Regions from separate parts of the Rossellomorea marisflavi genome, predicted to be linked through region 2. Evidence: predicted binding sites of a transcription regulator. Region 2 holds the regulator's gene; each other region holds the start of a gene.
The links. The regulator Rex, encoded in region 2, represses fermentation and respiration genes when NADH is low (regulators of the CRP and FNR family bind a similar motif). The targets are predictions, from matches to a motif close to TTGTGAAATATTTCACAA.
Positions count from the first base shown of each region.

Region 1: yeiL (transcriptional regulator YeiL) is a predicted target of Rex. The motif match lies at 1,789-1,806, and genes of this name have one in related genera.
Region 3: K6T23_RS09180 (cytochrome ubiquinol oxidase subunit I) is a predicted target of Rex. The motif match lies at 3,551-3,568, and genes of this name have one in related genera.
Region 4: cydD (thiol reductant ABC exporter subunit CydD) is a predicted target of Rex. The motif match lies at 2,129-2,146, and genes of this name have one in related genera.

Region 1 covers NZ_CP081870.1:4,193,207-4,200,853, forward strand. The annotation lists gene K6T23_RS21570 (MBL fold metallo-hydrolase) at 1-115, opposite strand, end outside; gene K6T23_RS21575 (tubby C-terminal domain-like protein) at 225-926, opposite strand; gene yeiL (transcriptional regulator YeiL) at 938-1,612, opposite strand; gene K6T23_RS21585 (MFS transporter) at 1,855-3,036, shown strand; gene K6T23_RS21590 (hypothetical protein) at 3,108-3,377, opposite strand; gene K6T23_RS21595 (helix-turn-helix domain-containing protein) at 3,471-3,794, opposite strand; gene K6T23_RS21600 (MerR family transcriptional regulator) at 4,008-4,835, shown strand; gene K6T23_RS21605 (MATE family efflux transporter) at 4,865-6,262, shown strand; gene K6T23_RS21610 (Nramp family divalent metal transporter) at 6,490-7,647, shown strand, end outside.
Region 2 covers NZ_CP081870.1:327,757-335,403, forward strand. The annotation lists gene tsaD (tRNA (adenosine(37)-N6)-threonylcarbamoyltransferase complex transferase subunit TsaD) at 1-309, shown strand, start outside; gene K6T23_RS01825 (ABC-F family ATP-binding cassette domain-containing protein) at 674-2,605, opposite strand; gene K6T23_RS01830 (redox-sensing transcriptional repressor Rex) at 2,814-3,491, shown strand; gene K6T23_RS01835 (twin-arginine translocase TatA/TatE family subunit) at 3,546-3,716, shown strand; gene tatC (twin-arginine translocase subunit TatC) at 3,742-4,524, shown strand; gene K6T23_RS01845 (YdiK family protein) at 4,593-4,799, opposite strand; gene K6T23_RS01850 (CPBP family intramembrane glutamic endopeptidase) at 4,799-5,542, opposite strand; gene groES (co-chaperone GroES) at 5,825-6,112, shown strand; gene groL (chaperonin GroEL) at 6,174-7,647, shown strand, end outside.
Region 3 covers NZ_CP081870.1:1,725,812-1,733,458, reverse strand. The annotation lists gene rnjA (ribonuclease J1) at 1-154, shown strand, start outside; gene K6T23_RS09190 (potassium channel family protein) at 381-1,043, opposite strand; gene K6T23_RS09185 (cytochrome d ubiquinol oxidase subunit II) at 1,120-2,133, opposite strand; gene K6T23_RS09180 (cytochrome ubiquinol oxidase subunit I) at 2,137-3,462, opposite strand; gene K6T23_RS09175 (ABC transporter ATP-binding protein) at 3,653-5,464, opposite strand; gene K6T23_RS09170 (ABC transporter ATP-binding protein) at 5,481-7,235, opposite strand; gene K6T23_RS09165 (mechanosensitive ion channel family protein) at 7,556-7,647, shown strand, end outside.
Region 4 covers NZ_CP081870.1:1,423,809-1,431,455, reverse strand. The annotation lists gene cydC (thiol reductant ABC exporter subunit CydC) at 1-377, opposite strand, end outside; gene cydD (thiol reductant ABC exporter subunit CydD) at 374-2,059, opposite strand; gene K6T23_RS07655 (DinB family protein) at 2,293-2,817, opposite strand; gene K6T23_RS07650 (multidrug effflux MFS transporter) at 2,954-4,156, opposite strand; gene K6T23_RS07645 (MerR family transcriptional regulator) at 4,228-5,028, opposite strand; gene tyrS (tyrosine--tRNA ligase) at 5,025-6,272, opposite strand; T-box leader at 6,324-6,529, opposite strand; gene K6T23_RS07635 (carboxymuconolactone decarboxylase family protein) at 6,577-6,993, opposite strand; gene K6T23_RS07630 (Lrp/AsnC family transcriptional regulator) at 7,115-7,555, shown strand.

The DNA.
Region 1 (7,647 bases), 430 kb from region 2:
CATCGCCGGCTGCAAACGCATAGCAATTCAATTGAACTCTGAATGCTTCTTGTCTACACTCGAACAATCGAACTCCTGATTGCTCACTTTGACATGATTTTTGTTTAAAAAGCACGTAGAACCCTCCCCGTCATTTCTCTTTTCTCTACTGTACCACATGAATGAATAATCACTCACTTTTTCAGAAGAAAAAGAAGCAGGAATCTCCCCACTCCTTTCATGACTTACTTGAAATAAAAATGATGCAGGATGAGCGCCACCAGTGCCTCGAGGTCACGGTTCCCGACTTCCATGACCGAAACGTTACTCACCGTATGATTCCGCTTCAAAGTGCCGATTGCAGCATCACCCGAATGCACCGATATCGTCGAGGTGACCGGATTGGTAATCGTTTGAAGCGTCCGCTCTCTGATGCGGAATTCGATTACTTCCTTCCGTTTGCCTATCCCCTTTGAGTTCGCCAGTGTCTCCGCTTGGCCGATCAGCTTTCCGTTCCGAACGATTTCCCAATGCTCCTTCATGGAAAACCGGCGTTCCCGGTACCATTTAACCTGATAGAGATCTCCATCAATCTTGATCTCCAAGGAGACGTACCAGTTAGAACTGACCATCTCTCCGATGATGAAACGGCGCTTGCTCTCGTAATATCGCTTAAGATACCCTCTTTTTTGATTTCCTTCGAATAAAGGCTTCGGGACGGAGAAGGACCGTTGAAGGTGATAAAAGCTCCACCCCTTCACATCCTTCGGAACGTATGCCTGCTCTCTCTTTTCGATATGTTTGGTCAATACATACAGAATAAGGGCTCCGACGGGAAAAAGGAGGGCCGCTCCCAACAGCTCGGGATCAACGGCATCGAAGACAAGATAGCGGAACAAGGCCACGACCATGACCATGACAAAATAAAAGAGTAATTGGATCAACATTTTCCCTACTTTCAGCTTTCATTTCTCAGAAGTTCGGCCAGGACCTCAAGTGCCCTGGCATCGATGATGATGTAACGGGTTCCTTCTTTCCTGATGTATCCTTTTTGTGTAAAGGATGAGAGCACATGAAGGAGATGTCTGTACGAAACGCCAAGGAAATCGCAGACCGTCACGTGCTTCTCTTTATAGACAGTACCGTCCGCCGTCTGGAGGATGAAATCGGCCAGTCGATTCTCGAGTGGAAAAGACAGGGTTTGAGAATACTTGGCCGACATGGCAGTCGCCTTCAACGTAAGGAACTTGGTCAACTCCCTCAAGAACGTGGCGTCTTCTAGCAGCTGATCGCGGAATGATTCGAGTGGAACAGCATAGCAGACCGTTCTTGTAAGTGCCTGGATTCCCTTAGAATAATATACTTCGTTCACAAGCTCCATCTCACCGATGAAGTCATGGGCATTCACAAAGTTGATCAAGGAGACTTTTCCGTTGGAATATGTCACATAGATTTTCGCCTTTCCTTCGATTACATAATAAAAATAGTCCGGCCTTGTCCCTTCCCGGATCAGCCATTCATCACGCTCGAACACGTGGACTTCCAGATGCCGTTCCATGGGAAAGGAAAAGAAGGACCCTATGGAATGACGTTTCATGATGCTTTGTCTTGTGGAACCTGTGATTTTCTTCATGGCACTTACCTTCCTTTTTTCCACAATGTATAAAGAAGAAAGGTGATCAGGATCATAAATACGAGTCCAACTCCCACTAACGTATCAAGGATGAAGTCGATTCTTCCCACCTCCAGTTATAATATCTAAAATCTACCATAGTCATAAGGGGGGTGGAAAGACGTGTTTTTCTCAGAATGTGAGATTTCTCATATTTTTTTGCCGTTCTCCTTGGTATGATGCAATCAAATGGAGGAATCGACATGAATACACAACGCTGGATGAGTAGACAATTTTTCACCTTTTATCTTACATGGGGGATCTTCCTGCCGTATTGGACGGGCTGGATGATCAACTCGAAGGGGGTAACGGTGGCAGAGGCAAGCTTGATCATGAGTCTTGGGCTCGTGATCCGAGGACTCTCCACCCTGTTCGCCTTCCCCTATCTTTCTTCTAAATTCAGCAGCAAGATGCTTTTGAACGGCATGGGGATCGGGACCTTTCTCGCCATCCTTCTTTGCATCCCGGCAAGTTCCTACTGGACCCTCATGGCTGTTGTCCTGCTGCTGCACTTCTTCTATCCTACGCTCATGCCTGCACTCGACACGGCGGCCGGTGTCCTTGTGCAGAACAAACAGCTGAAGCATTACGGGAAAAGCCGCTCGTGGGGGTCCCTCGGCTTCGTCATCGGTGGACTGATCCTCACACTGTTCACAAGTAAGCTTGGCGATGGGGTCATCATCTGGGCCTTATTAATCGGGCTGTTTCTCTTGCTCGGACTCGGGATGCTGAAGGCTCCAGATATCCTGTCGAATAAGCCGAAGCCCTTGCCGGCCGTCCGAGGGGCCATGCTCAAGCTGTTCAAGGTGAAACATTTCGGCCTTGTCCTTGTCATCGTCATCCTGCTACAAGCTGCCCATGCGTCTTACTACAACTACGGGTACATCTTCCTTCAGGAAATCGATGCGCCAAAGTCCTGGATCGGGGCCATCATGAACATCGGGGTCATCGCTGAAATCCTGTTCTTCCTCGTGGCAGACCGCTTATTCCGGAACGTATCTGTCGGGACGATGCTTGCAACGGCCGCACTCGGTTCGACCGTCCGCTGGCTCCTTGTCTTCGCCTTCCCGAGCGTCGCCGTGTTCTCGGTTTCACAGCTTCTGCACGCCTGCTCATTTGCCATGGGACACTATGCGTTCATGCAGTATCTGATCAAGAACATCGCACCGAAGGACGTCCCGAAGGCGCAGGGCATCTATTCCGCCCTCGCCCTCAGCTGGAGCACCGCCATCTTCACCCTGTTTGGAGGATTTCTGTACGAAATCGATCCGCGCTACGCGTTTTTGGGAATGATCGTCTGCACCATCCCATCATTCATCATCGCACTCGTTTACCGGAAGATACAGAAAAACGACCGGAGTGCCCAGTCGTCCCTTGCAAGTTGATGGAGAGCATTACAAAAAGGAATCCTTTGCCTGAGGAGGCGGGATTCCTTTTTTTGTGTGTAATTAACAGCCTAATGGGCCACCGGATGCAGAAGCAGGTACACGGCCGTCACCATGCTCCCGATTCCGATCAATCCTAACAGGGCCATTGTTATCATCCTGTTGATGCGATGCAACGTGAGCAGGCCATAATAAAGCACGGCTCCTACAACCAGGAAGAGTAGGAATCCCATCATCTCGTGCGAGCCCAATGGATGGAGAAGCAGATTCAAGGCAATTCCCCCGAAGATGAATGCCCCGGCTGAAGCCACTACCTTGCCGGGACTGACAAACTGTTCCATGATTTCACCTCCGCCTGTCCTTCCATTTTATCCAGTATAACGGATTGGAGAGTCCCCCATCCACTTGGCGGTACCGGAATCACACATGGAGGATCAAAAACGATTTAGAATCATCGACACCAGTCCATACAGCATGCCAAATGCAGGGAAGATCACCCACCAGGGCCACATGCTCCTTACACTCCCCGTTTCCTTGATGATGATCCGCTCCTGAAAGCTTTTAACCCCTTTGATCAATTCATCAAGTGATATCTTATACAGATCGCTCAAAAGGATCAGATTATCCAGATCGGGGTAGCATTTTCCCGTTTCCCACTTCGATATCGACTGCCTTGAGATATTCAGCTTTGAAGCAACGTCATCCTGGGACAGCCTGCACTCTTCACGCTTTCTTTTTAAATTCCCGGCCAGTTCCATTCCTATCAACCACCTGTTCATTTGTATGAATCCAGTATAATCCCACGTTCACGCCCCCGGAAGAAGTCATTGGTTGAACGTCCGCAACCTGTGGTTGCATTCCAAAACTGCCATTCTTAAGAGCTGTATTCTCGTTTCATACTCCATATTCCTCCCATTGCTTGCTTTTGGGGTAGAATGGTAAAAACGATTTCTATGTAAAGGTGAGGGACTATGAGAAAACGATTGAAGATCGGAGAAATATCCAAACTCTTCAAATTATCAAAACCGACGCTTCGCTATTATGACGAGATTGGATTATTCAGCCCTAAATATACAGACGAACAGAATCAATACCGCTACTATGGCATCGAGCAGTTTGCCACGCTGGATGCCATCATCTTCCTGAGGAAGAACGGGTTTGCCATCAAGGATATCAAGGAACAGCTGGAGAAGCGGTCGCCCGAGGGGACCCTCGACCTCCTTCAACGGAAACTGGAGGAGACCAGGCAGGAGATCCGGGACCTGGAGATCATATCCCGCAAGATCCAGAACAAGATCACCACCATCAAAGAAGGACTGTCCCTCCTGACGGAAACGACTGTCACCATCAAGGAATTCAGCGCCCGTTCGATCACGTATTACTACAATGAAGGGCCCGTAGATATGATTGAGAAGATGGATGAGATCCATTTAAGCGATATGGAGAGGATCTCCCAGATGTCCCACGTCTACGATGGATTTTTCACTGGGGACCTCGGCTTTGTCGTCGATTATCCGAGCTTGCATGAAGAAGGGCCGGTGAAATACAGCCGCATCTTCGACTTGAATGAAGACCATGCCTCGCCCCACTTCCTGAGAGGAGGTCTGTACGCCTGCTACCCCTATAAGGGGCCTTATGAAGACATAAAAGAAGCCCATCTGCACGTACTCGACCATATCCATACTCACGGCTACATTGTCGACGGGGAGGCAATCGAGCTCTACATCCTCGATGAATCGGTTGTAAAGGATGAGAACGATTACCTGACCATGATCCAGGTTCCGGTGAAAAGAAGATGATTGACCTTCAAGCTGCTTGAACGTTTACAATGACTTCTATCACCATCAATGGAGGTCCAATCACCATGGAAACAACAGACAGTCTATTTCTAAAGCAACCGGTGAAGAAGGTATTCCTGCGCTACTTCTTCCCGTCCATGTTCGGCCTGATGGTCATGGCCGTCAATATCCTGATCGACGGCATCTTCATCGGCCACGGCGTCGGTGAGATCGCGCTAGCGGGCGTCAATGTGGCCCTTCCTGTATTCTCCCTCATCTTCGCCATTGCACTCTGGATCGGGATGGGGGGCGGGACGCTCTACTCCATGCACCTGGGGCGCTCTGATCATCATGCAGCAAGAAGTTTCTTCAGTCTTTCCGTCACCGCCGTCATTACCCTGCTCGCTCTTCTCGGGTTCATGGGATACGTCAATATGGAGGCTGTGGGGAGCTTGCTCGGAGCGAATTCGGATACAGCCCCTTTCGCCCATGAATACTTGAGCGTCATGTTCCTTTTCGGTTGGATCATTGCCCTCGAACAGGTGCTGAGCATCTTTGTCCGGAATGACGGAAGTCCCGTTCTTTCTATGATCTCACTGGTCGTCATGGCGCTGGTCAACATCGGCATGAACTATCTGACGATCTTCGTCTGGGGACTTGGGGTGACGGGTGCTGCCGTCTCCACAGTCACAGGGGGAGCAGTCGGCGTACTCATCCTCCTGACCCATTTTATAAAAAAAGAAAGCTCCCTGCGGAAGCCGGCATTTGCATGGAGCCTCCAGCGACTATTTCACATCTTTTCCATCGGGTTCCCCAGCCTGCTGGCTGAGATGGGGATGTTCGTTTTCGTGGCAGGCTACAATGTGACGATCGCCCATCTCCTGGGGACAGATGGGGTGGCCGCATTCTCTGTCATCAATTATCTCCATAGCTTCATGTTCATCACCTTCTTCGGTATCGAAGCCGCCCTGCAGCCGATGATCAGCTTCTATCACGGAGCACGGGAAACAGGGAGCATCAAGGACAGCGTAAGAATCGGGGAAAAAGCCGCACTGATTCTTGGAATCGGATTGACTGGTATCGGATTGGTGGCAGCGCCCCTCCTTGTATCCTTATTCGGGATCGAATCGGAGGAAGTCCGAACCATGGCCATACAAGGCCTTCGTCTCTTCTTCCTGGGATACTTCTTCCTCGGATTCAACTTTGTCTATATGACCTACTTCCAGGCGACGGGCCAGATCGGGGCGTCTTCCCTGATCATCCTCTTGAGGGGATTCATTTTCCTTGTCACATTCTTACTGCTCCTGCCTGCCCTGATGGGATCAACCGGAGTATGGCTCGCCTTGCCATTTGCAGAACTGACGATGACGGCCTTGCTCTTCTTCTTCGTCAGGAGGAAGACACTCTCCGCATCCCCTGTGTCTGCAAAGCATCCCATCCACGGATGAACGACCAAAACAGCCCAAGTCTTAAAGCGACTTGGGCTGTTTTTTATTAAGTGGGCAGGAACACGTTTCTTATGGGTAAGGTTGTGGAAAAATAAAGTCATCTTTCTTTTGTTAAAGTCAGGGTTTCTTGGTTTACAATTTCAGGTGACAGGAATATAATGACGTTAAGTTTGACCTAAGGAAACTTTTTAACCTATAACTAACTATCATGAAGCAGGTGAACATACATGAAGCAGTCAACAAAAACAACGTCTGCGGCAGAAGCCGTCCTGAGAGGGGATGTAAAAGGGTGGAAGAGGATCCTGCCATTCCTCGGACCCGCCTTCATCGCAGCCGTCGCCTATATCGATCCAGGTAACTTTGCGACCAACATCGCCGCAGGATCCACTTACGGCTATCAGCTGCTGTGGGTCATTGCCTTTTCCAATTTAATGGCCGTACTCATTCAATCTTTATCAGCAAAACTCGGCATCGCTACAGGACGGAATCTTCCTGAAGTTGCGAGGGATCGATTCTCCAAGAAAACATCGATCTTCCTCTGGTTCCAGAGCGAACTCGTCATCATCGCCACCGACCTTGCGGAATTCATCGGTGCCGCCCTGGGTCTCCATCTCATCTTTGGGATCGGCATGGTGCCGTCGGCCATCATTACGGCCGTCGCCTCCTTTGCGATTCTCGAAATGCAGCGCAGGGGATACCGGGCATTCGAGACGACGATCTCCGCCATGGTCATCATGGTCGTCCTGGCATTCGCCCTGCAGACATTTTTCGCCCAGCCGGACTGGGCAGCCGTCGGTATGGGGATCGTGACGCCATCCTTTGAGGGGACAGAGAGCATCATCCTCTCGGCAGGAATCCTCGGGGCCACCGTCATGCCCCACGCGATCTACCTTCATTCCGCTCTGACGAACAAGCGGATCGTCGGACGTTCGGAAAAAGAAAAGAAACAGATCTTCCGCTTTGAATTCATCGATATCGTCATCGCCATGATCGTCGCCGGTGCCATCAATATGAGCATGCTCATCATCGCAGCAGCCCTCTTCTTCGAGAAGGGCATGCGAATCGAGGATCTGACCGTCATGTTCAACGAACTCGGATCGAACCTTGGTTCATTCACCGCCATCCTGTTCGGCCTCGGTCTCTTGATTGCCGGTCTTTCCAGCTCCTCCGTGGGAACGATGACAGGTGATGTCGTCATGCAAGGCTTCATCCGCAGGCACATCAATCTGTACCTGCGCCGGGCAATCACGATGCTTCCGCCGCTGATCATCATCATCTCCGGCGTCAACGCAACCAAGGCGCTCGTCGTCAGTCAGGTGATCCTGTCATTCGGTATCGCCTTCGCCCTCGTCCCGCTCATCATGTTCACCAGCAACAAGGAGCTC
Region 2 (7,647 bases):
GAGGATCTCGCAGCAAGCTTCCAGGCAAGCGTCATTGATGTACTCGTGACGAAGGCGAAAAGGGCTGTGGAAGAATACGGTGTGGGACAACTTCTTCTAGCAGGTGGAGTTGCGGCCAATAAAGGGCTGCGCGAGACGTTGGAGACCACGTTTGAAAGCCATGCGTGTGAGCTCATCGTCCCGCCCCTGTCCCTGTGTACGGATAATGCGGCCATGATTGCCGCTGCAGGAACCATCCTGTTTGAACAAGGCAAGCGTGGCGGACTGGATATGAACGCAAATCCGGGATTGGATCTGGAACAGTTTTAATAAGATTACACCTCGAATGGAATCGTCCGTTCGAGGTTTTTTATTGGGAACGTACGTTTTATCAACAGTCTGTGGATAATTTGGGGATAAGTAGTGCGTAAGATGTGAATGGATTGTGAAAAACAGTTGGGGATATGTAGAATTTGGAATGTGGATAATGTGGATAAATCAACCGATAATTGTGGATAGTGTGGAAAACGATTGTGGATATAGAAATGACGAGGGTGGAAATGTGGATAATCATGTGGATGAATAGTGGAGGGTTTTTTCTAAAAGAAGCACTTCCCTATACTTTACCCGTTTATACCATCTCACTAACCAAAGAAGCGGTTCAAGGTCATTTCGACCTTGAACCGCTTCTGTTTTACTCTTCCACTAATTCTTCCAGCTCCGTCCACTCTTCCAAAAGAACATCCATTTCTTCTTTGGCAATGGTCAGTTCGTCATTCAAAGTCTGAACCCGTTCGTGATCCTGGAAAATATCCGGATCGCACAGGAGGGTTTCTTTTTCTTCGATGGACCCTTCCAGTACGGTCATCTTCTCTTCGATCTCTTCAATGCGCCGTTTTCGTTGACGCTCAAGCTTTTTGGCTTCTTTATCAATCTTATGCGACTGCTTTTGCTGCGTAGCCTTGACCGGTTCTGCATTCGTCTGTTCCAGGGCGGCGAGCTCTTCCTGCTCCGCAAGTTTATGGAGATAGTAGTCGTAATCCCCGAGGTATTCGGTGGATCCGCCTGTGGATAGCTCGATCACCTTGGTGGCGATGCGGTTGATGAAGTAGCGGTCATGGGATACGAACAGGATCGTGCCCGGGTAGTCGATAAGGGCATTCTCGAGCACCTCTTTGCTATCTAGGTCGAGATGGTTCGTCGGCTCATCGAGGATGAGGACGTTGCCTTTTTCCATCATCATCTTGGAGAGGGCGAGGCGGGCCTTTTCCCCTCCGCTCAGGGTGTTGACGGGTTTCAGGACGTCTTCACCCGTGAAGAGGAAGTTCCCGAGGACGGTCCTGATTTCTTTTTCATTCCTCATCGGGTATTCATCCCACAGTTCATTGAGGACCGATTTGTTAGACGAAAGGTCCGCTTGCTGCTGATCATAGTAAGAGATGGATACATTGGATCCGAATTTGAAGTCCCCACTCAGTGCCTGCAACTTGTTCACCAGGGTCTTGAGGAGGGTGGACTTACCGATCCCGTTCGGTCCGACAAGGGCGATGCTGTCCCCTTTTTTGATGGAGAAGTCGATATGGGAGGCGATGGCTTCCCCGTCCTCGTACCCGATGGTGAGGTCATTGACGTGAAGGACGTCATTCCCGCTCGGGCGATCGATCTGGAAGGCGAAGGAGGCAGACTTTTCGTCACCTTGCGGCCTGTCCATAAGTTCCATGCGCTCAAGTTTCTTTCGCCTGCTCTGGGCCATCTTTGTGGTGGAGGCACGGGCGATATTGCGCTGGACGAAGTCTTCGAGCTTTGCGACCTCCTGCTGCTGGCGCTCATAGAGCTTGAGATCCTTCTCGTAATCCAGCGCCTTCTGTTCGAGGTATTTGCTGTAGTTCCCCACAAACTTCTTGCTCCGGTTCCGGGAAATCTCATACACCTGGTTCACGACGCTATCCAAGAAGTAGCGGTCATGTGAAACGATGAGTACGGCACCCGGATAGCCTTGAAGATACCCTTCGAGCCAGGAAAGCGTCTCGATGTCCAGATGGTTCGTCGGCTCATCGAGGATGAGGATATCAGGCTTGGTCAGGAGGAGCTTCGCAAGGGCGAGGCGGGTCTTCTGACCACCGGAAAGGGTGGAGATCTTCGTCCCGTGGTCGAAGGAAGCGAAATTCAATCCGTGGAGGACGGAGCGGATATCGGCTTCATACTGATAGCCACCGGACTCCTTGAAGGTGACTTGAAGTTCGTCGTATTCCTTCAGTACCCGCTGATAGCGGTCTTCATCTTCATAGACGGACGGATCCGCCATCTCTGCTTCCAACCTCCTAAGCTGCTTTTCCTGTTGGAGGAGGTGTTCGAATACCGTCAGCATCTCGCCCCAAATGGAAAGCTCCGACTCGAGGCCTGTATTCTGGGCCAGGTAGCCGATGCTCACACCCTTTGGCTTCGTGATCTCTCCGGAGTCATGGGACAGCTGGCCTGCGATGATCTTCAGGAGGGTCGATTTGCCGGCACCGTTGCGGCCGACGAGGGCGACCCGGTCCTTGGTTTGGATCTCCAATTTGATATTGGTCAATATATTATCTGCGCCAAAATTTTTGGTCAGCTGATTCACTTGTAATAGAATCATGTCGGTTCACCTCTGTTTCATTAGTGCTAGTGTACCGTATTTCCCAGGTGGACGGCAATAAAAGGGGAGGAACTATGACTATTAATCTGGATACAAATAGGATAGAATAGAGTGTATGATGGAAAATAGATAAAAGATATACCTTCTTTTTGGAAGCGCTGACAGACCAGGAAGAAGAGGGTTTATAAGATGTGGGGGAATACAAGAGATGAATCAGGAAACAACGAAAATTCCACAGGCAACGGCCAAGCGCCTTCCGCTATACTACCGCTTCATCAAGAATCTGTATGCTTCAGGTAAGCAGCGGGTATCGTCGAAGGAGTTAAGCGAAGCCGTGAAAGTGGATTCCGCGACCATCCGGAGGGATTTCTCCTATTTTGGAGCGTTAGGGAAGAAGGGCTATGGGTATAATGTGAATTATCTCCTATCCTTTTTCAGGGAAACGCTTGACCAGGATGAACTGACGAAGGTCGTATTGATCGGCGTGGGGAATCTCGGAACGGCTTTTCTTCATTACAATTTCATAAAGAATAACAATACAAAGATCGAAATGGCCTTCGAGGTGGATGAAACGAAGGTGGGGACGGAAATCAGCGATGTGCCCGTCCACCATATGGATGAGCTGGAGGAGAAGCTGAAGGGGATGGATATCGAAGTCGCGATCCTGACTGTGCCGGCCTCATCTGCTCAAAATATCACAGATCGCCTTGTGTCTTCGAAGATCAAGGGGATCCTGAACTTCACACCTGCACGCCTGACGGTTCCTGATCATATCAGGGTCCATCACATCGATCTGGCCGTGGAACTTCAGTCACTTGTCTACTTCCTCAAGCATTACTCAGGGGAAGACACGGAAATGTCACAAGATGGAATCGTAACGGAATAGAAAATTCTGACCATTTGCGTTATGATAGAAGCATATAAGGGGAGGTGTCTCATTATGGTAGGTCCTGGAAGTATGGTGCTGATTGCAGTGGTGGCCCTTTTAATTTTTGGCCCGAAAAAATTACCGGAGCTTGGCAAAGCAGCCGGCAATACACTACGTGAATTCAAGAACGCAACCAAAGGCTTAGCGGATGATGAAGACGATAAGAACAAAAGTGCCAAGTAAAGCCAAGTAAAGTAGGATGTGCGCCATGAGTCAAACTCAAAAGGATATGACAGTCTTTGAACATATAGGAGAATTGCAGAAACGACTCATGTTTGTAGTCGTTTTCTTCTTGTTAGCCGTTGTGGCAAGCTTCTTCCTTGCCGAACCGCTCATCAAGTACCTGCAGCATGCGGATGAAGCAAAAGAAATGACGATGAATGCCTTCCGCGTGACGGATCCACTCAAGATCTATATGGAAATGATCATGTTCATCGCGGCGGTCATGACGTCACCGGTTATCCTCTATCAAGTATGGTCATTCATATCCCCCGGTCTTTATGAGAAGGAGCGGAAGGTGACCCTGAGCTACATACCGGTGTCCGTCCTGCTGTTCCTAGGTGGACTGGCATTTTCCTACTTCATTCTGTTCCCGTATGTTGTATCGTTCATGATGCGGCTATCAGGAGATCTCGATATCCAGCAGGTGATCGGGATTAATGAGTACTTCCAATTCCTCTTCCAGATCACCCTTCCATTCGGTCTGCTGTTCCAGCTGCCAGTGGTGATGCTGTTCCTGACGAGGCTCGGGATCATCACGCCGATGATGATGGCGAAGGCAAGGAAAGTCGCCTACTTCATCCTCCTTGTGATCGCCGCCCTCATCACGCCGCCGGACATCGTCTCCCATATGATGGTGACCCTGCCGATGTTGGTCCTTTATGAAATCAGCATCGCGATTTCACGGATCGGCTACAAGAAATACCTTGAGGCCGAGCAGCAGATGGAAATCGAACGCGTGGAAGAAGAGTTGAAACAGCGCAAAGGATAAAGAAAACCGGATCCACCCGATCTTCATGGAAACGAAGTCGGATGGATCCGGTTTTTGTTTTAAGCGGCTTATTTCTTCTGGTTCAGCTGCTGCTTGATCCTGAAGTGGAGCAGGACCATGCGGATGCCCGAACCAAAGTCCAGCGTGGCAAGGAAGATCAGCATATAGGTGAAAAATCCCCAGCCTGTATCCCGGACCGTATGGATGGCAAAATAGGTGAACAGCACCCCAAGAAGAATGTAAATCACGCCGGAGAACAGGGGTGATCGTCTCATTATAGGAAACCTCCAATAAATCCTTGTATTTTTTCAGCTTCATTCATGATCTTTTCGATTTCATCCCGGTAGACGGTCTGCATGATGACCACCATCGTATTCATGGCCACATGGGCGCAGATCGGTACGAGGATTCGTTTCGTTCGTACATATAGGAAGGCAAACGTGAAGCCCATGGCAGAGTACAGGATCACATGTACCGGCTCGAAGTGGGCAAGGGCGAAAATCACGGAGCTGATCAATGCGGCGAAGAAAAAGTTCATTCGCTGATAGAGTGCCCCAAAAATGATCTTCCTGAACACGATTTCTTCCAGGATCGGCCCGATGATGGCAACGACGATCATGGCAAGGGGAACATTGTCCACGATGCCCATGATGTTCTGTGTGTTTTCAGAACCGGCCTGGATGCCGAGGAGGGTCTCGATCTGGATGGCGATGGCTTGTGCGAAGAACGCCATGAAGATCCCGACGACGGCCCAGACGATGGAAATCCCGGCGCCTGCAGGGGCAGAGCGCTCGAGCTTAAGTTTCGATGGTGAGCTTTTTCTCAGGATGAGCAGGACGATGATCAAGGTCGCGGCAAAGCTGAAGATCAGCCAGGAACCGACGGCCACCTGCTGCATGTATTCTTTCGTCTGTCCAAACACTTCTGTGCCGGCCTTATAAAACAGGAGCGGTCCAACCGCACCGGCGAGCTGCATGACAATATAGGCGATCAAAATGTATCCATAATGTTTATTCAACGTTTTATCTCCTTTTAAGCAAGCCTTAGGCCTGACAGGACAGACCCTTGTACAATTCTACTAATAAATGCGGAACTGTTCAAATCTCACGGTCATGGGAATATTGCCGGGAATCGCCACATAGGATAGTGAGGTGTGAAAAAAGGGGGAAAATGACGAAAAAATTTTTAAGCAGGACTCTTGCAAAATGAAAACGAATTATTTAATATAATAACTGTGTTAGCACTCATGTTAAGCGAGTGCTAAAAACCAATCTACATATTTTCAAGGAGGTTGTTTCACTTGTTAAAACCACTAGGTGATCGCGTCGTAATCGAGCTAGTCGAAACAGAAGAAAAGACAGCAAGCGGTATCGTACTCCCGGATTCTGCTAAGGAAAAACCGCAAGAAGGTAAGATTGTCGCTGTAGGTACAGGTCGCGTTCTTGACAACGGTGAGCGCGTCGCTCTTGAAGTGTCTGTAGGCGATCGAATCATCTTCAGTAAATACTCTGGTACAGAAGTGAAATACCAAGGCACAGAATATCTCATCCTTCGTGACAACGATATCCTTGCCATCGTAGGCGAATAATTAATCGAATCAACACATATACGCACCAACCATGAACTGATATTAAAGGAGGACGTTTGAAATGGCTAAAGAAATTAAATTCAGCGAAGAAGCACGCCGTTCCATGCTTCGCGGGGTAGACCAATTAGCAAACGCAGTAAAAGTAACACTTGGACCAAAAGGTCGCAATGTTGTACTTGAGAAGAAATTCGGTTCTCCACTCATCACCAATGATGGTGTAACCATTGCGAAAGAAATCGAGCTTGAAGATGCATTCGAAAACATGGGTGCGAAGCTTGTAGCGGAAGTCGCAAGCAAAACAAATGAAATCGCCGGTGACGGTACAACGACTGCAACGGTCCTAGCGCAAGCGATGATCCGTGAAGGTCTTAAAAACGTAACAGCAGGAGCAAACCCTGTCGGCGTACGTAAAGGGATCGAGAAGGCTGTCCAAGGGGCTGTCGAAGAGCTGAAAGCCATCTCTAAACCAATCGAAGGCAAAGAATCCATCGCACAAGTTGCAGCGATCTCTGCAGCGGACGAAGAAGTCGGCCAATTGATTGCTGAAGCCATGGAGCGCGTAGGCAACGACGGTGTCATCACCATCGAAGAATCAAAAGGATTCACGACTGAGCTTGACGTCGTAGAAGGTATGCAGTTCGACCGTGGATATGCATCTCCATACATGGTGACAGACTCAGACAAAATGGAAGCGGTCCTTGATAATCCGTACATCCTGATCACGGATAAAAAGATCGGCAACATCCAGGAAGTCCTTCCTGTCCTTGAGCAAGTCGTACAACAAGGCAAACCACTATTGATGGTAGCGGAAGATGTTGAAGGCGAAGCCCTCGCAACACTTGTTGTGAACAAACTTCGCGGTACATTCAACGCAGTGGCTGTCAAAGCACCTGGATTCGGTGACCGTCGTAAAGCAATGCTTGAAGACCTTGCCGTATTGACTGGTGGAGAAGTGATCACAGAAGACCTTGGTCTTGACCTGAAATCTGCCAACATCACACAGCTCGGCCGTGCAGCGAAAGTCGTTGTCACAAAAGAAAACACAACGGTTGTCGAAGGCTCTGGAGATCCAGAAAAAATCGCAGCCCGCGTAAACCAAATCCGTGCTCAATTAGAAGAATCTACTTCTGAATTCGATAAAGAAAAACTCCAAGAACGCCTTGCGAAGCTTGCTGGTGGAGTAGCCGTCGTGAAAGTCGGAGCTGCTACTGAAACCGAGCTCAAAGAGCGCAAACTACGCATCGAAGACGCATTGAACTCTACACGTGCGGCAGTCGAAGAAGGAATCGTATCCGGTGGTGGTACGGCTCTAGTGAACGTCTACAATAAAGTCGCTTCCATCGAAGCAGACAGCGATGTAGCTACTGGAATCAACATCGTCCTTCGCGCACTCGAAGAACCAATCCGTCAAATCGCACACAACGCCGGCCTTGAAGGCTCCATCATCGTGGAACGCCTCAAGAAAGAAGAAGTGGGCGTAGGCTTCAACGCCGCAACAGGCGAATGGGTCAACATGATCGAACAAGGAATCGTCG
Region 3 (7,647 bases), 1.4 Mb from region 2:
AACCTTGATCTCCAAACACCTGAACAAGGTGCTTGAAAGAAGGACTACTCAATGGTCTGAAATCAAGAATGAAATCACAGACACACTGGCTCCATTCTTATACGAAAAAACCAAACGTCGTCCAATGATCCTTCCGATCATCATGGAAGTCTGATCCATTATAATAGAGCCTGAGACACACGTGCTTAAGTCATAATAAAATCCGGACTACTTTCCCCCTCAGATGGGGAAAAGTAGTCCGGATTTTTCATTTGTTTCATGAGCGGTATCAACCACACTGGTTGTGTTCGTCATTACATAGTCACTTTTCATATGCTCAAGTCCCCTATAAAAAGAAGGATGGCCCGCGTAAGCAGTCGGCCATCCTTTTACTATACGCTTTATGTCCACAGGATCTTTTTTTCAAAGCGGTTGATATCGGTGTCCGCTCCGATGACGATGAGAATATCCCCTTCCTGTATCTCTTCTTCGGCCTGGGGAGACACGATGATATCCCGGTCCCTTTTGATTGCCACGATATTGATCCCGTATTTTGCGCGGATATCGAGGTCGATCAAGCTGTTCCCGCTGAGCTTCTCATTGGCAACAAGCTCGACGATGGAATGTTCGTCCGAGAGTTCAAGGTAATCCAGTACATTATTCGAAACGATATTATGGGCGATCCTTCTACCCATATCCCTCTCAGGGTGAACCACCTGATTGGCACCGATCTTCCTCAGGACCTTTTCATGGTAATCATTCTGAGCTTTGACGGTGATCTTCTTCACACCGATCTCCTTCAGCATGATGGTGGTGAGGATGCTTGATTGTATATTATCCCCGATGGCAACAATCACGTGATCGAAGTTGCGGATCCCGAGGCTCTTGAGCACCGACTCGTCGGTGGAATCCGCCACGACAGCGTGTGAAGCGGTGGTGGAAAATTCATTCACCTTATCCTCATCCATATCGATGGCCATCACCTCCATACCCTGCTCGGCGAGGGAGCGTACGATGCTCCCTCCGAAACGACCCAAACCGATGACAACAAACTCTTTTTTCATCTCCCATACCCCCTATTTTGCTATCCTTATTTTAGCATAAAAACCAGGTGAATATGTTTGGTCTACCGCCCGGGGCTTATTTTTTCCCTTTCACATAATCTGCGTCGAATAAAAACAGGCGCATCAACAGATACAGGGACGGGATCAGCAACAGCAAGCCGGCAATGAATACGATGATGAGGGCCGTCCCCATCACTTCGTTCGTTACACTTGAACCGATGGTGATAAAAGGTTTCAGGATATACGGCAAATGGGAGGCACCGTAACCGAAGAAAGCGAAAAAGAATTGAAGCATGACCGAAGTGAACGCAAGGCCGAATTGTTTGCGGCGATAGATAAGCCATGTGGCGAGAACAAAGAATAATAGGGATAGGCCGAACATCCACCAAATATCCATTGCATTCACAAAATGCTCTTCGTTATGATTCTTCAAAGACCAGAAAACCCATAGGCTCGCAATGATCGTAGGCGGGCTCCAGAAAAGGGCAAATTTCCTCAAGATCTCCCTGGAGGCCATATCCCCTGCCCTATTGGCATAGTAGGTCAAAAATGCCGCTGAAATGAATAGGACGGAAACGATTGACAGAAATACGACACTCCATGAGTAGGGACTCGTCAAAAGCTTCCCAGCCAGGAAGATCACGCCGTCATCGGTTTCTTTTAGGAAGCCTCCTTCGGATATGGTGAGCGCAGTGGATAAAGACGCCGGTATCAACAACCCGGTTGCCCCGTAGATGAATAAATACCCTATATTTTCCTTCGAACCATAGTTACTGAATGCGTAAAAACTGCCCCGTATTGCCAGGAGGATGATCGCCACGCTCCCCGGGATAAGGAGTGCGGTCCCATAATAATAAGCGGTATCCGGAAAGAATCCGACCAGACCGACGAAGAAAAACACGAAAAATACGTTGGTCACCTCCCATACGGGTGACAGATATCTGCTGATGAGCGCATTCATCGTGTGTTCCTTCCCTTTCATCCGGGCATAGAAGGCAAAGAAACCGGCACCGAAATCGATTGATGCTACAATGAGATACCCATACAAAAAAATCCACAGGACGGAGATCCCGATCACTTCCAAACTCATATCCTATTCCTCCTTCCGGTCGGTTGGGAACCTTTTCTCAAGTTCCGCTTCTGCAGGTTTGTTTTTGAACATCCTAATGAGGACCACCACACACAAGATGCCGAGCATCAAGTAAAGGGCGAGGAACATGGCGAAAATCCAGGCGACGCCATCTGCACGGGTGGCTGCCTCGGCAATCTTCATATATCCCCTGAGGATCCAAGGCTGTCTTCCGACTTCTGCGTAGATCCAGCCGAATTCAATGGCCAGCATGGCAAGTGGCCCACTCGCAACGATTCCCCAAAGGAGGGGTTTATTGAATTCATTCCCCTTCTTCCATTTCCACAGGAGGACGAATAGGAAGCTGATGAAAATACTGAACATCCCGATCGACACCATCCCATCGAACATATAGTGGATCCAGAGGGGTGGTCGTTCATCTTCGGGAAAATCGTTCAGGCCGATGACTTCCGTATCGAATGAACTGCCTGCAAGAAAGCTCAAGAATCCTGGCAGTCGGATCTCATTGGAGATTTCATTATTTTCATCGATCGTGCCAAAGACAATGAGATCTGCATTTTTCTCAGTTTCAAAATGCCATTCACCTGCTGCAAGCTTCTCCGGCTGATACTCCGCAAGGAATTTTGCGGAAAGATCACCTGCAAGAGCTGCTCCAAGTGAAAAGACCAATACCGCTGTCATAGTCATCCGAAGTGCCTTTTTATGATAGTTCCCTCCTTTTTTCATAAGGATGGAATAGGCGGCGATGGCTGCAAGGATAAAGGCCATAGTCATATAAGACGTCGTAAGCACATGAAAGACCTTGGTAGGGGTAGCAGGATTCAGCATGGCTGCAATCGGGTCGATTTCAATTGCTTTGCCGTCCTTGAGCTCGAACCCTTGAGGCGTATTCATGAACGCATTGACGGTCGTAATGAATAAGGCCGAAGCCGAAGAACCGATCATAATGGGCAGATTGAGGAACCAATGGGTCCACTTTCCTTTGAACCGGTCCCACGTATAAAGGAAAATTCCAAGAAATATAGCTTCAAAGAAGAAGGCGAACGTTTCCATGAAAAGCGGTAGGGCAATGATTTGACCTGCCACTTTCATAAATGACGGCCATAGCAATGAAAGCTGCAGACCGATGGCCGTTCCTGTAACGACCCCTACAGCAACAGTAATGGTGAACCCCCTTGCCCATCTTCGGGCCAGAAGGAGATAGTGGTTATCATTCTTCTTTATTCCTATAAACTCTGCGATGGCGATCATTATAGGCATCCCTACCCCGATCGTTGCAAAAATGATGTGGAAGATCAATGTACTCGATGTAAGCAATCTACTGATCATGACGCTATCCAAAACTGATTCCCCCTCGTACGTTATACCCTTATTATAAAACAAACCAAGAGTATGTGAATTAGTGAACATGACTATTTTGTGACAAACTTCACAAACTAACTGTATTCGATGTTATGGTACCATTTCCCTCTCATAGGTAAAAAAAACATCCCTGCCAGACCGGCCAGGGATGTTTCTTTTATATCGCTTCGATCATTCGGAACTGTGATTCTACGAGGTCGTAATAATCCCCTCTCTGTTCCATCAGCTGATCATGGTTCCCACTTTCTTTTATTCTTCCGTTTTCAAGAACGAAGATATTATCAGAGTCCCTGATAGTAGAAAGCCTGTGGGCGATGATGATGGCTGTACGGCCGTTCAATAATTTTTTCAAGGCCGATTGGATTTTCACCTCGGTTTCCGTATCGATGGACGCCGTTGCCTCATCCAAAATGATGATGCGGGGATTGGCAAGCAGGGCTCTCGCGAAAGAAAGAAGCTGCCTTTCCCCCACAGATAGAACGTTTCCACGTTCTTCAACTTCGGTCTCATAGCCATTGGCGAGTTTCCCGATGAAATTGTCCGCCCCGATCGCTTCCGCAGCGAGTCGAACTTCTTCATCTGTCGCATCGGGACGTCCGAACCGGATATTATCCATGATCGTTCCCGAGAAAATGAACGTATCTTGTAGAACGATGGAGATCTGGTTACGCAGGCTCGCCACCGATACATCCCTTAAGTCATTCCCATCGATTGTGACCGCTCCCGCGGTCGGATCATAGAAACGACTGATCAAATTGGCGATCGTCGTTTTTCCTGATCCCGTATGTCCCACAAGGGCTACGGTCTGACCGGCCTTCATCTCGAGATTGATGCCTTGAAGGGCCTTTCGCTTATCATCATAAGAAAACTCCACATCGTTGAACTGGATATGACCAGCGATTTCTTTCATGGAAATGGCCTCGTCCTTCTCATGAACAATCGGCTTTTCATCAAGGAATTCAAAGATCCTCTCTGATGAAGCCATCCCGATCAAAAGTTGATTATACACCTGCCCGAGACGCGAAATCGGCTCCCAAAACATGCCTAGGTAAAAAGCGAAGGAAACGAATTCTCCCAGCTGCAAAGAACCGGTTTGTATCAGATGGGCACCATACCAGATCAAAACGGCCGTACCAACGGCGTTGGTCATTTCAACCAGTGGTCTGAAGATGGCATTCTTTTTGGTGGCCGTTCTCCAGCTCTCGAAGTTCTCCGTATTGATTCCATCGAAGAACGCCATGTTCTCACGCTCCTGGGTGAAGGCTTGTGTCACCCTGACCCCTTGGATGCTCTCATTCAAATGGGAATTGAGCTTTGCTTGTTTGAGCCGCACCAGCTGCCATGATTTTCGGATGTTCTTCCTCAACGTGGTGGAGATGAAGAACATGATTGGAAGGATGACCATGACGGCGAGGGTGAGCTCAGGGCTTAGAGTGAACAGGAGGACGATGATCCCTGCAAGCAGGATGATATCCATCAATAGATTGATGACCCCGTTTGTAAACAATTCTTGAAGCGAGTTGATGTCGTTCATGATCCTGACAAGGATCGAGCCGGCTGAGCGCTGGTCGAAGAATCGGTGAGACAGGCTTTGCACGTGACTGAACAGATGCTTGCGCAGGTCATAGATCACGCCTTGGCCCAACTGATTCATCCATCGTATCCTGAGGATGTTGGCGAAGTAACTGAGCACATAGAGTCCGGCTATCACACCGATCAAGGTCATCAACAGATTCCCATCCTTCTGGCGGATGGCTTTATCCAGCGTATACACCCCGATCAGAATCGGAATGATCAATCTGACGGCCGTTGTGATCAGGACCGTCAGGATGGACAGAGGCAACAGCTTCTTGGAATACGGTTTCAGATACGTCAGTAGCCGCGAAAGCTGTCCCCAGTTGAATGGTTTGTCGATCACTTGATCGGTTGAGTAGTGGAACCGGTCCATCACTTTTTTGTCATTTTTCATCTTTGTCATACACTCATCACCTCCCAGCCTGCAGAATTTTCTTTTGGTCTTTGTATTGAATATCATAGATGCGCTGATAAGGACCGTTGTTGGCAAGGAGGTCCTCATGTCTACCCCGCTCCGCCACTCTCCCATTTTCAAGAACCAGGATTTCATCGGCGTGCTTCAGTGAAGAAATCCTATGTGCAATGATGAATGTCGTACGGTCGGACATGACGTTCTTCAGTGCTTTTTGAATACGGAATTCCGTTTCCATGTCCACCGCCGATGTTGCATCGTCAAGAACAAGGATAGAAGGGTCGAGGCAGATGGCCCTCGCAATGGCAATCCGCTGTTTCTGACCTCCAGACAGACCGAGTCCCCTCTCCCCTAGCTTTGTCTCATATCCATCGGGAAGAGTCATGATGAAGTCATGGGCCTGAGCAAGCTTTGCGGCCTTCTCTACGTCTTCCTGAGACGCTTCAGGACGCCCATACGCGATATTCGACCTGATGGTGGAAGAAAACAGGAACGATTCTTGGAGCACGACGCCGATGTTCTGACGAAGGGACTTGATGGAATAGTCACGGATATCCATCCCATCTATGGTGATCCTCCCTTCCTGAGGCTCGTAAAATCGTGTCAAAAGCTGAATGACGCTTGATTTACCTGAACCGGTCCCGCCGATCAGTCCTACGATTCTACCGGGTGGTGCGTTGAATGTAATGGACTCCAGGGCGGCATCTTCATCGAGGTCATTATAATGGAAGGAAACATCTTCGAATTTTACTTCCCCTTTCATGCGTGTTGCTTCAACCGCATGTACACCGTCCTTGATTTTCTCATCGACCTCAAGGATCTCAAGTAGCCTCTCTCCAGAAGCTTTCGATTGAGAGAACTGATTGATGGTGAATCCTAGATTCATGATCGGCCATATGATATACCAGACCAGGCTGTAGAAGGCAACCAGTTCACCAGGAGCAAGGTTCCCATTCATCACGAGGTATCCTCCATAACCGAGAAGCAGGATGACACTCACATTGCCCAGAAACTCCATCAGTGGGAAATATTTCGCCCAGATATCAGAGGTGAAGAGATATTTATCCTTGTAGTCCCCGTTTGAACGATTGAACTTACCGTTCTGGAATTCTTCCCTTGAAAGGGATTTGACCGTATTGATCCCGCTGATATTTTCCTGGACATTCGTGTTTAATTTCCCGAATGATTTCCTGATCCCCCTGAAAGCAGGATGGACAGCCTTATCGAACTTAAATACCGAAACCGCCAGGAATGGGAGGGTCGCCAACGTGACGAATGTCAGGGAAGGAGAATAGTAGAACATCACACAAAAACTGACGGACACCAATAGGAAAAAACGGAGTAGTTCCGAAAAGCCGAATGAAAGGAAAAACCTGAATGCTTCTACATCGGCAGTCAACCTCGACATGAGGTCACCGGTCTTCGCATTATCATAGTAGCTGAAAGGAAGGAATTGCAGCTTTTGGTACAGCTCATTGCGAAGGCGATATACCGAAGTAATCCCGAATAGATCTCCGAAGTACTGCTGAATGAACGTGCCGATCCCTTTCAGTGCCATGATTCCGATAAAACCGAAGGCAAGGTAAGGAATCCACTGATAGTCGCCTTTTAGAATAACATCATCGATGGTGATTTGGAGGATGATCGGGTACACGACGGTGATACCCGTGACAAAGATGAGGAAAATCATCGAGATGAGGAATTGCGACTTGTACGGCCAATAAAAATCTTTTAATTTCTTAAACGTATCCATGTATTCTCTCCCTTCAGTAAAAAACAGTGCATTACTAAATATATCGAGTTTCGAAATATTTATCTACCCTTTTTTCACATTTTTTTGTTTTTTTGAAATTGTCCTTCTTTTGTGGAGCAACCTCATTATAATCTTTTCTGTCCCTCCCCTCGAACCGTTTACCGTCAAACGGAATAGGGAATATAGAAAGGGGTTTATGGCAAATCACCCTTTGACATAACCCGGACCCCATTGTGTATACTATAAAAGTTCACCATTTACACAGAAAGGATGTTTTTGCTTTGAATTACATACTAGGAAACAGTGCAGTAGGAAAAATCATGGACTTCGATTGGAATACACTTCTTATGAAGATCGGCATCGGAGCCATCCAAATCATCGCCATCTGGATCGCTTTTCTTGTAATCAAAGG
Region 4 (7,647 bases), 1.1 Mb from region 2:
AGGCTCTCTACATCTCCCACAATCCGAGCCAGGAGATCACCGCTTTTGTATCGCTGAAAAATCGTCGGCGCAATGGTTTCCAACCGGTCAAAGATCGATGCCCTCAAGTTGGCAAGGATCGTGAACGTCGCCCGGTGGGAATAATAGCGCTCTGCATACCTTGTCACTGCCTTCAGGATGCCGAACAGCTTCATTAAAGCAATCATGATGGTCAGAACATAAAGGGGCACTTCAAGTGCCGCTTGGGAAATCATATATCCACTCAAAGCGAAAACCCCGACGGATGTAAGACCGGCCACCGTACCGAAGACAGCAGAAAGGACAACATCTTTTTTCTTTTTTACAGTCAATCGAAGGATCTCAGTCAACTCTCTCATATGATGTTCACTCCTTTTTGTACCGCAATCATGCGCTCGTATGCAGGCAGCTCCTTGAGCAATTCCTCGTGAGTACCCTCTCCGATGAGTGCTCCCTCTTTCAATACAAGGATTTGATCGGAATGGCGGATGGTGTGCAATCTATGAGCAACCGTGACGATGGTGGAAGACCGGGATAGCTCCTGGATCGACTGCTGAAGAATCGACTCTGTCTTCAGGTCGAGTCCGGTGGTCGGTTCATCAAGCAAGACGATGGATGGCTTCCGCAAAAAGGCCCTTGCAAGGGCGATCCGTTGCTTCTCTCCACCCGACAGTCCCCTGCCCCCTTCGCCGATCACGGTCTGGAATCCTTCCTTCAGACTGAAGATCAGATCCGTCAGTCCGGCTTTTTCAGCCGCATCCTCCAGTTCCTTTGCTGTATGAAGGGACCCGGCTGCCATGTTCTCTTCTATCGTCCCGGCAAAAATATATGGGTTCTGCGAGATATATGCGATGAGCCCGAACCACGAACGTTCTGTAAACTGTCTTCTTGATTGGCCATTCACCATCACTTGTCCCTCGGCTGGATCGATCAATCCTGAAAGGATATGCAGGAGGGTCGTTTTTCCGGATCCACTTTCACCGATGATGGCCACCTTGCTGAACGGTTCAATATGGACTGACAAGGGCTTAAGACGAAAAGCACCTTGTGAATAGGCGTGACCGACCCCTTTCAGATCGATTGGGGGCGGTCCATCCTCCGCATGAATGAGACTATCCCCCCAGAGGATCTCCCCGTCATCCCGTTCAAGCTCATCCTTCACCGCTTTAACGGAACCTGAACTACCCCTTCCTGTATGGAAGGCACTCCCCAACTGCTTCATGGAAAGATAGAATTCAGGTGCCAGGATGAGGACAAAGAATGCAGTGTAAAATGAGATGCTGTCGAACACGATCAGACGCAGACCGACTTCGAGGGCGATCAGGCCGATGCTCAGCATGGAGATGAACTCGAGCATCAAGGAGGATAGGAAGGCAGTCTTCAGCACCTCCATTGTGGACTCGCGGAAGTTCAGCGAGCTCTCCATGATCTCTGAACTCTTCGTCTTTCCTTTCCCGAATAGCTTCAATGTCGTCAACCCTTGAAGGACATCAAGAAATGTACCGGAGAACGATTCAAGCTTTTCCATCTGGTCTTCTGATTTTTCCTTCGTTTTGATCCCGATGAGTGCCATGAAGATCGGGATGAAGGGAGCCGTAATCAGGATGATCAGTCCTGTGAACCAGTGTTCCTTGAATAGGACCACCAAAATCATCAGTGGGACGAGCGTTGTTTCAATTCGTTGAGGCACATACTTGCTATAGTAGCCATCAAGCCCGTCGACCGCTTCCATCAGGACGGATACCTTCCTTCCCGCCTGACTGCCTACAGAAGCAGTGAGTGGCTGATGAGCCCATTTGTTCAAGAGTTTTTTCCTGACCTCTCCTTTCACAGATGATGCAAGCCGGATCCCTGTTCTGCCGTTCAACCAGCTGAAAACCGCCCTGGATGCGAAAGCCAAAAGCAGTGCTGTCAATAGAGGCCATACTTCTGTCAAGGAAGCTCCCTTCAGGAAAACCCTGTCTACAATCCCCGCGATCAAGTATGCCTGAGCGACAATGGCGAGACCCAAAAGAATGGAAGAACTATATAAAGTCATCATGAATGACCTACTGGCTTTTACAATTGAATGTAATGCTTTCATAGATGATTTCACTCCCGTTCCGAAAGTTAGTGAAATACTTCACAAATTATTCTATCTCTATTATACCATCACTTATCCTTCTTCTCACTGAATTGAATTTGACAAATTCAAGACAAAGTACACAGGAGGGAAAAGAGGTTCCCTGCACTGCGACCGCGCAAGGAACCTCGCCGGTGAACCATTGTCTTCAACTAGTTTGAACCCTCTCTATACTTCCTTCTCAATAGACGTATCTGTCCTCGATGATTGATTTCATCCTCCATCACGTGGTACCAGATATAATAGAAGTTATAGGAAACCCCGTTTCCCCTCCTTCTTTCTTCATCTAGCCATTGGTCTGAAAGCTGAGAGAAAGAAGAGACAGTAACACTCCGAACCTTTTTTAACGCTTCAAGGTACTCATCAACCTCCAGCCCCTGATAGTGCAGAGTGGCCGGATTCCCCAAGTCAAGGGCCTTACCCCATGTGTCTGCTTCTTCATCAGTCAGGTCCCTTTCTTCAAAAGAGATGATCTGATGGACAAATTCAATTGCTGCAATATGCATGAGGAGGCTTGCGATGGTATTTCCACCGGGGTCCTCCATATACTCAAGCTCTTCCCGGCTGATTCCACTTAATTCTTCCATCGTCACGCTCCTGGTATGCTCCAACATGGATATCAGTTCACCAATCTTATGATCAAAGCCATCTTTCCTTGTAATCCTATAATCAATCACGGTCATGCCCCCTTGTCTTGCTCATTTTAACAGGGTTTTTCAGGAAAAACAGACTGATATTTTCCCTATAGGCATGCTATACTTAAGGTATAAGCGAAAGGGATTCAGAGCATGTGCTCTGAATCCCTTTTTCGGTTCAACCCTTTTTCCTTACCATGATAAAGTAGGATACTACAGCCACAGCTTCACAAATGGCAATGACGACAGCCATGGGGACCGCTGAAGCCCCGTCACCCAGTCCGACGAGGGGTGCCGCCGCACCACCAAGAATGAATGGCAATAATCCAAGGAGGGCAGCTGCACTCCCTGCGTTATCTCCCTGATCACTCATCGCAAGGGAAAATACGGTAGTATTCACGATTCCGACAGTGGATACCGTCAGGAAAAGGAAGATACAGATGAATACGACCGAGGCCTCCAGTGAGATGCTGACAATGAGCAACACGCTAGCCAATAGTCCTTGAAGGATGCCATACCTCAGCAACGATGTTTCACCGAAGACGGGTGCGAGTTTCCCGGTTGCCTGGGTTGCAATGATGAGACCGAGGCCGTTCAAGGCGAAGATCAGACTGAACATTTGTGGAGATAGTCCATAAATATCCTGCAGGACGAAGGTGGAGCCTGAAATATAGGCGAACATGGCACTCATGGCGAACCCTTGTACCAGGACATACCCCATGAAAACCCGGTTTCTGATCAAACGGCCGAAGGTGTTGAAAACGCTGGAGATCCCCCCGGTCTTCCTTCTTTCTATCGGTAGCGTTTCACTCAATCCGAAGCAGACGGCAAGAAGCATGATTCCCCCGATGAGGGCAAGGACACCGAAGATTCCCCTCCACGACATGAATTGAAGAAGCTGTCCCCCGGCCACTGGCGCTGCAATAGGTGCCAACCCATTGACGAGCATCAGCATGGCAAAGTACTTCGTCAATTCCTGTCCGGAAAAGCGATCCCGCATGCCAGCCCTTGAAATGACCATGCCGGCAGCACCTGTGAGACCCTGAATGAAACGGAGAACAATAAGTCCCCAGATTGAACCTGTGAACATGCACAAAACCGATGAAATGGTGAAGAGGATCAATGCCACAATCAGCGGCTTTTTCCTTCCCACCATATCCGAATAAGGACCTACGATGAGCTGCCCTGCGGCAAGTCCGATCAGGCAGGCCGTCAGACTAAGCTGAGCAGTGGAGGCGTTCGTACCAAGATCAGATGCAAGAGTAGGCAGACCCGGAAGGTACATATCGATTGTCAGTGGTCCGAATGCACTTAGGCACCCCATGATCACGATGAAAATGAATAAATACGTTTTTGATTGCGTGTGTGCTAATTCCTTCATGGATGACTCTCCTTTACGTTGTATAGCCATCATCATTTTAAACCCTCCAGTAACCGGAGGGTCAATAGGAATCAACCACGAACTTTAATCTGATACTCTGTCAATCGCTCGTCCTTCATGTGGGAGATGAAGGAATCGACAATCTGCCTTGTATATAGAGGTCCCTCCGTTTCCATTCCCAGTCCAGATACAAAATCCACAAGCATATTATAATAGTAGGAATCCCTCCTGCGATCCTCGAGAGAATAGACTGTGGCATATGTCCCTTCCGGAAGGATGTCGTATCCTGATTCTTCTTCAAGAAGGATATACAATCCGTCGTAGACAAACTCTTCATCACTCTTGATGTGCTCAGGTGATACAAACAAGCCGACAGAACCGACCATGATGGGCGTCATATGATTGACGGTTTTCTTGATTTCCCTTAAGAGCACTTCCATATCATCAAGGGAAGAAAATGAACGCTCTTCTTTCCAAATGCTTCTCTTCGGCAGAGAGGAGAGCAAAGGCCCCCGTTCCGTTGTCTTCGCAAGCTGAAGCTGCTGAATTTTTTGGGAGAGATGCCGATGAGTTGTTTTCAATTCATCCATTTTCCTTCTCGTGTTTTCCTCGTATTTCTCAAGAGTGTGCAAGAACTGGTCCAGCGTACTGTGCTCCATTTTTTGCTTAATTTCCTTCAGAGGCACACCCAAGCTTTTCAAAAAGCTGATCATATCGAGCTGCTGGAACTGCTCGGCACGGTAATACCGATAACCTGTTTCCCCATCCGTATGATAAGGGGTGAATAGCCCGATTTCATCATAATATCTCAAGGTTTTCACTGGTATATCATAAAGCTTTGACATTTGTCCGATGGTGAACTGATCCTTCATTCCCCTTCAACCAAAAGTTTAATGAATTTTCGCTTGCCGACCTGCATAGTCATCCCCTCCTGGACCTTCACAATAAGGTTTGGATCTTCCACCTTGGCTCCATCAATCTTTACGCCCTTATTCTTGATCATCTTCCTCGCTTCACTTTTGGAAGGAAGAAGATTGACGTTGACGAGCAGCTCGAGTATGTTGATCTCTTCATTCCCGTTCCACTGCAGCTCTGGAATCTCATCTGGCATACTGCCTTTTTGAAAAACAGAGATGAACTGCTCTTGTGCCCGCTCACTTGCTCCGATTCCATGGTACATCCTGACGATCGTCCTTCCGAGGAGCATCTTGGCATCACGGGGGTGCATTTGCCCTGCAGCCAGCGAAGCTTTGATTTCACTGATCTTTTCAAGGGGAAGATCCGTGATGAGTTCAAAGTACTTCATCATAAGGTGATCGGGCAGTGACATCGTCTTGCCGAACATTTCTTCAGGACTCTCATCGATTCCGATGTAATTATGTTTCGATTTTGACATCTTATCGACTCCATCCAGTCCTTCTAGAAGGGGCATAAGAATGACAACCTGCTTCTCCTTATTAAATTTCTCCTGGAAATGACGCCCCATGAGCACGTTGAAATGCTGATCCGTCCCCCCAAGCTCGATATCGCATTCCAGCTGTACCGAGTCAAAACCCTGCATCAACGGGTAGAAGAATTCATGAAGGGAGATCGGTTTACCTTCCTTGATCCTCGCCTCGAAGTCATCGCGCTCCATCAGTCTTGCCACTGTGATTTTCCCCGCAAGTCCAATGACATCCTCCATCTTCATCTCACTCAACCATTTGGAATTATAGTGAAGTTCAACCTTATCCATGTCCAGGACTTTAGAAAATTGCTCAAAGTAAGTTTGAGCATTATGTTTCACCTCATCTTCGGTTAGCTGCTTACGGGCAACGGATTTCCCAGTTGGATCCCCTATTTTCCCCGTAAAGTCACCGATGATCAGCTGGATGATATGGCCGTGCTCCTGGAACTGGCGAAGCTTATTCAAAACGACCGTATGCCCGAGATGGACGTCAGGAGCAGATGGATCAAGACCCAGTTTAATTTTTAATGGTTTATTTTCAATGACGGATGTTCTGATTTTGTTTTCAAGTTCTTTGAGAGGAATGATCTCCTGTACACCTTGTCGGTAGACAGCCAGTTGCTCCTGTACTTCTTGTTCTTGTTGATCTGTCAGCTTTTGCATTGACATTACCTCCCATAATCATTTCTAACACATGAAAAAATAAAAAAATTGCCTTCAAAAAGGGACGTGATTGCTCACGCGGTACCACCCTTCTTGAAGACAATGATTCTTCCACTCAATCGAATAACGGTTCGTCCGTTCCCCACGAATGCAGGGACGCTCAAGGATTGTAATTCACCCGACCTTTGTACCGGTTCGCACCACCCACCGGCTCTCTTAAACATGGAGATCGTCGCTACTGGATTTCCTCTCATCGCTTTACATGTGTTAAATTGAACTGATCATACCAGATTAGCAAAATATTTGCAATTTAATTTTTCTGCGGACGAAGGTCCATAAGGGCTCCAAATGTCTGGGAAGCGGAGGTGAAACTGATGAAGGCAATAAGCTCTGAGATTTCCTCATCACTGAACGATTCCTTCAGCACCTTGAACAGAGCATCCTGAACGTTGCTACCCTGTACTCCGAAAACTTCCGCAAAACCGACGGCCACTGATATTTTTTCATCAAACACGTCAGGATCCGGCCTTCCCTTTGCTTGACAGTATAAGCATCCATTTTGGAATGCCAATACCCTTCTCACTTGTTCTTTTAGTTCTTTCGTCAAGTGACCGTCCTTCTCCAATGTTTCTGAGAGTTGCCCCCATCGTTCCATTACTTCTTCGTGATGTCCAAGCAAACGCATGAACGGTGTTGCGCCAATTGCAGCTGAAGCAATCCTTGTCATTTCCATCTCCTCCTTATAGAATAATCATATCAATCTCATTCTCAATTTTACATTTCACTCTAAAAGCAATTAGCAATTTAAATTTAAGAATTTAACCCAAATCACAAGGAGATCATTCCATATGAAAATCGATGATATCGACAGAAAAATTTTAAACGAATTAATGCAGGACAGCAGGCTTTCCATGAGTGAGCTCGGTAGGCGAATCAACCTCTCTTCTCCATCGGTCTCCGAAAGGGTGAAGCAGATGGAATCCCACGGTGTCATCGAGTCCTATACAACGAAGATCAACCATGGAAAACTCGGCAACGACATTCAATGCATCATCGAAGCTACCGTGAAAAATGGAGACTACAAAGGGTTCAAGCAAAAAATCGCCGAGCTTCCAAACGTGGACTTCTGCTATCGGATCGCTGGGCAAGCCTGCTTCATGCTTAAGCTCCACTTTGCAACATTCGCTGAAGCAGAAGCCTTCATAGACCACATCAACCCCTTCGCCCACACCGTCACCCATTTCATCTTCTCAGAAGTCGAAACCCAAACCCTCTTCACCAATCAATGAAGCACTTACATGGATACCCAACACTTGGAGATACTATTAACGTTCCATCCAATAAGGCCCAATCAACAGAGCGGTGATAACTCGAATGCGCT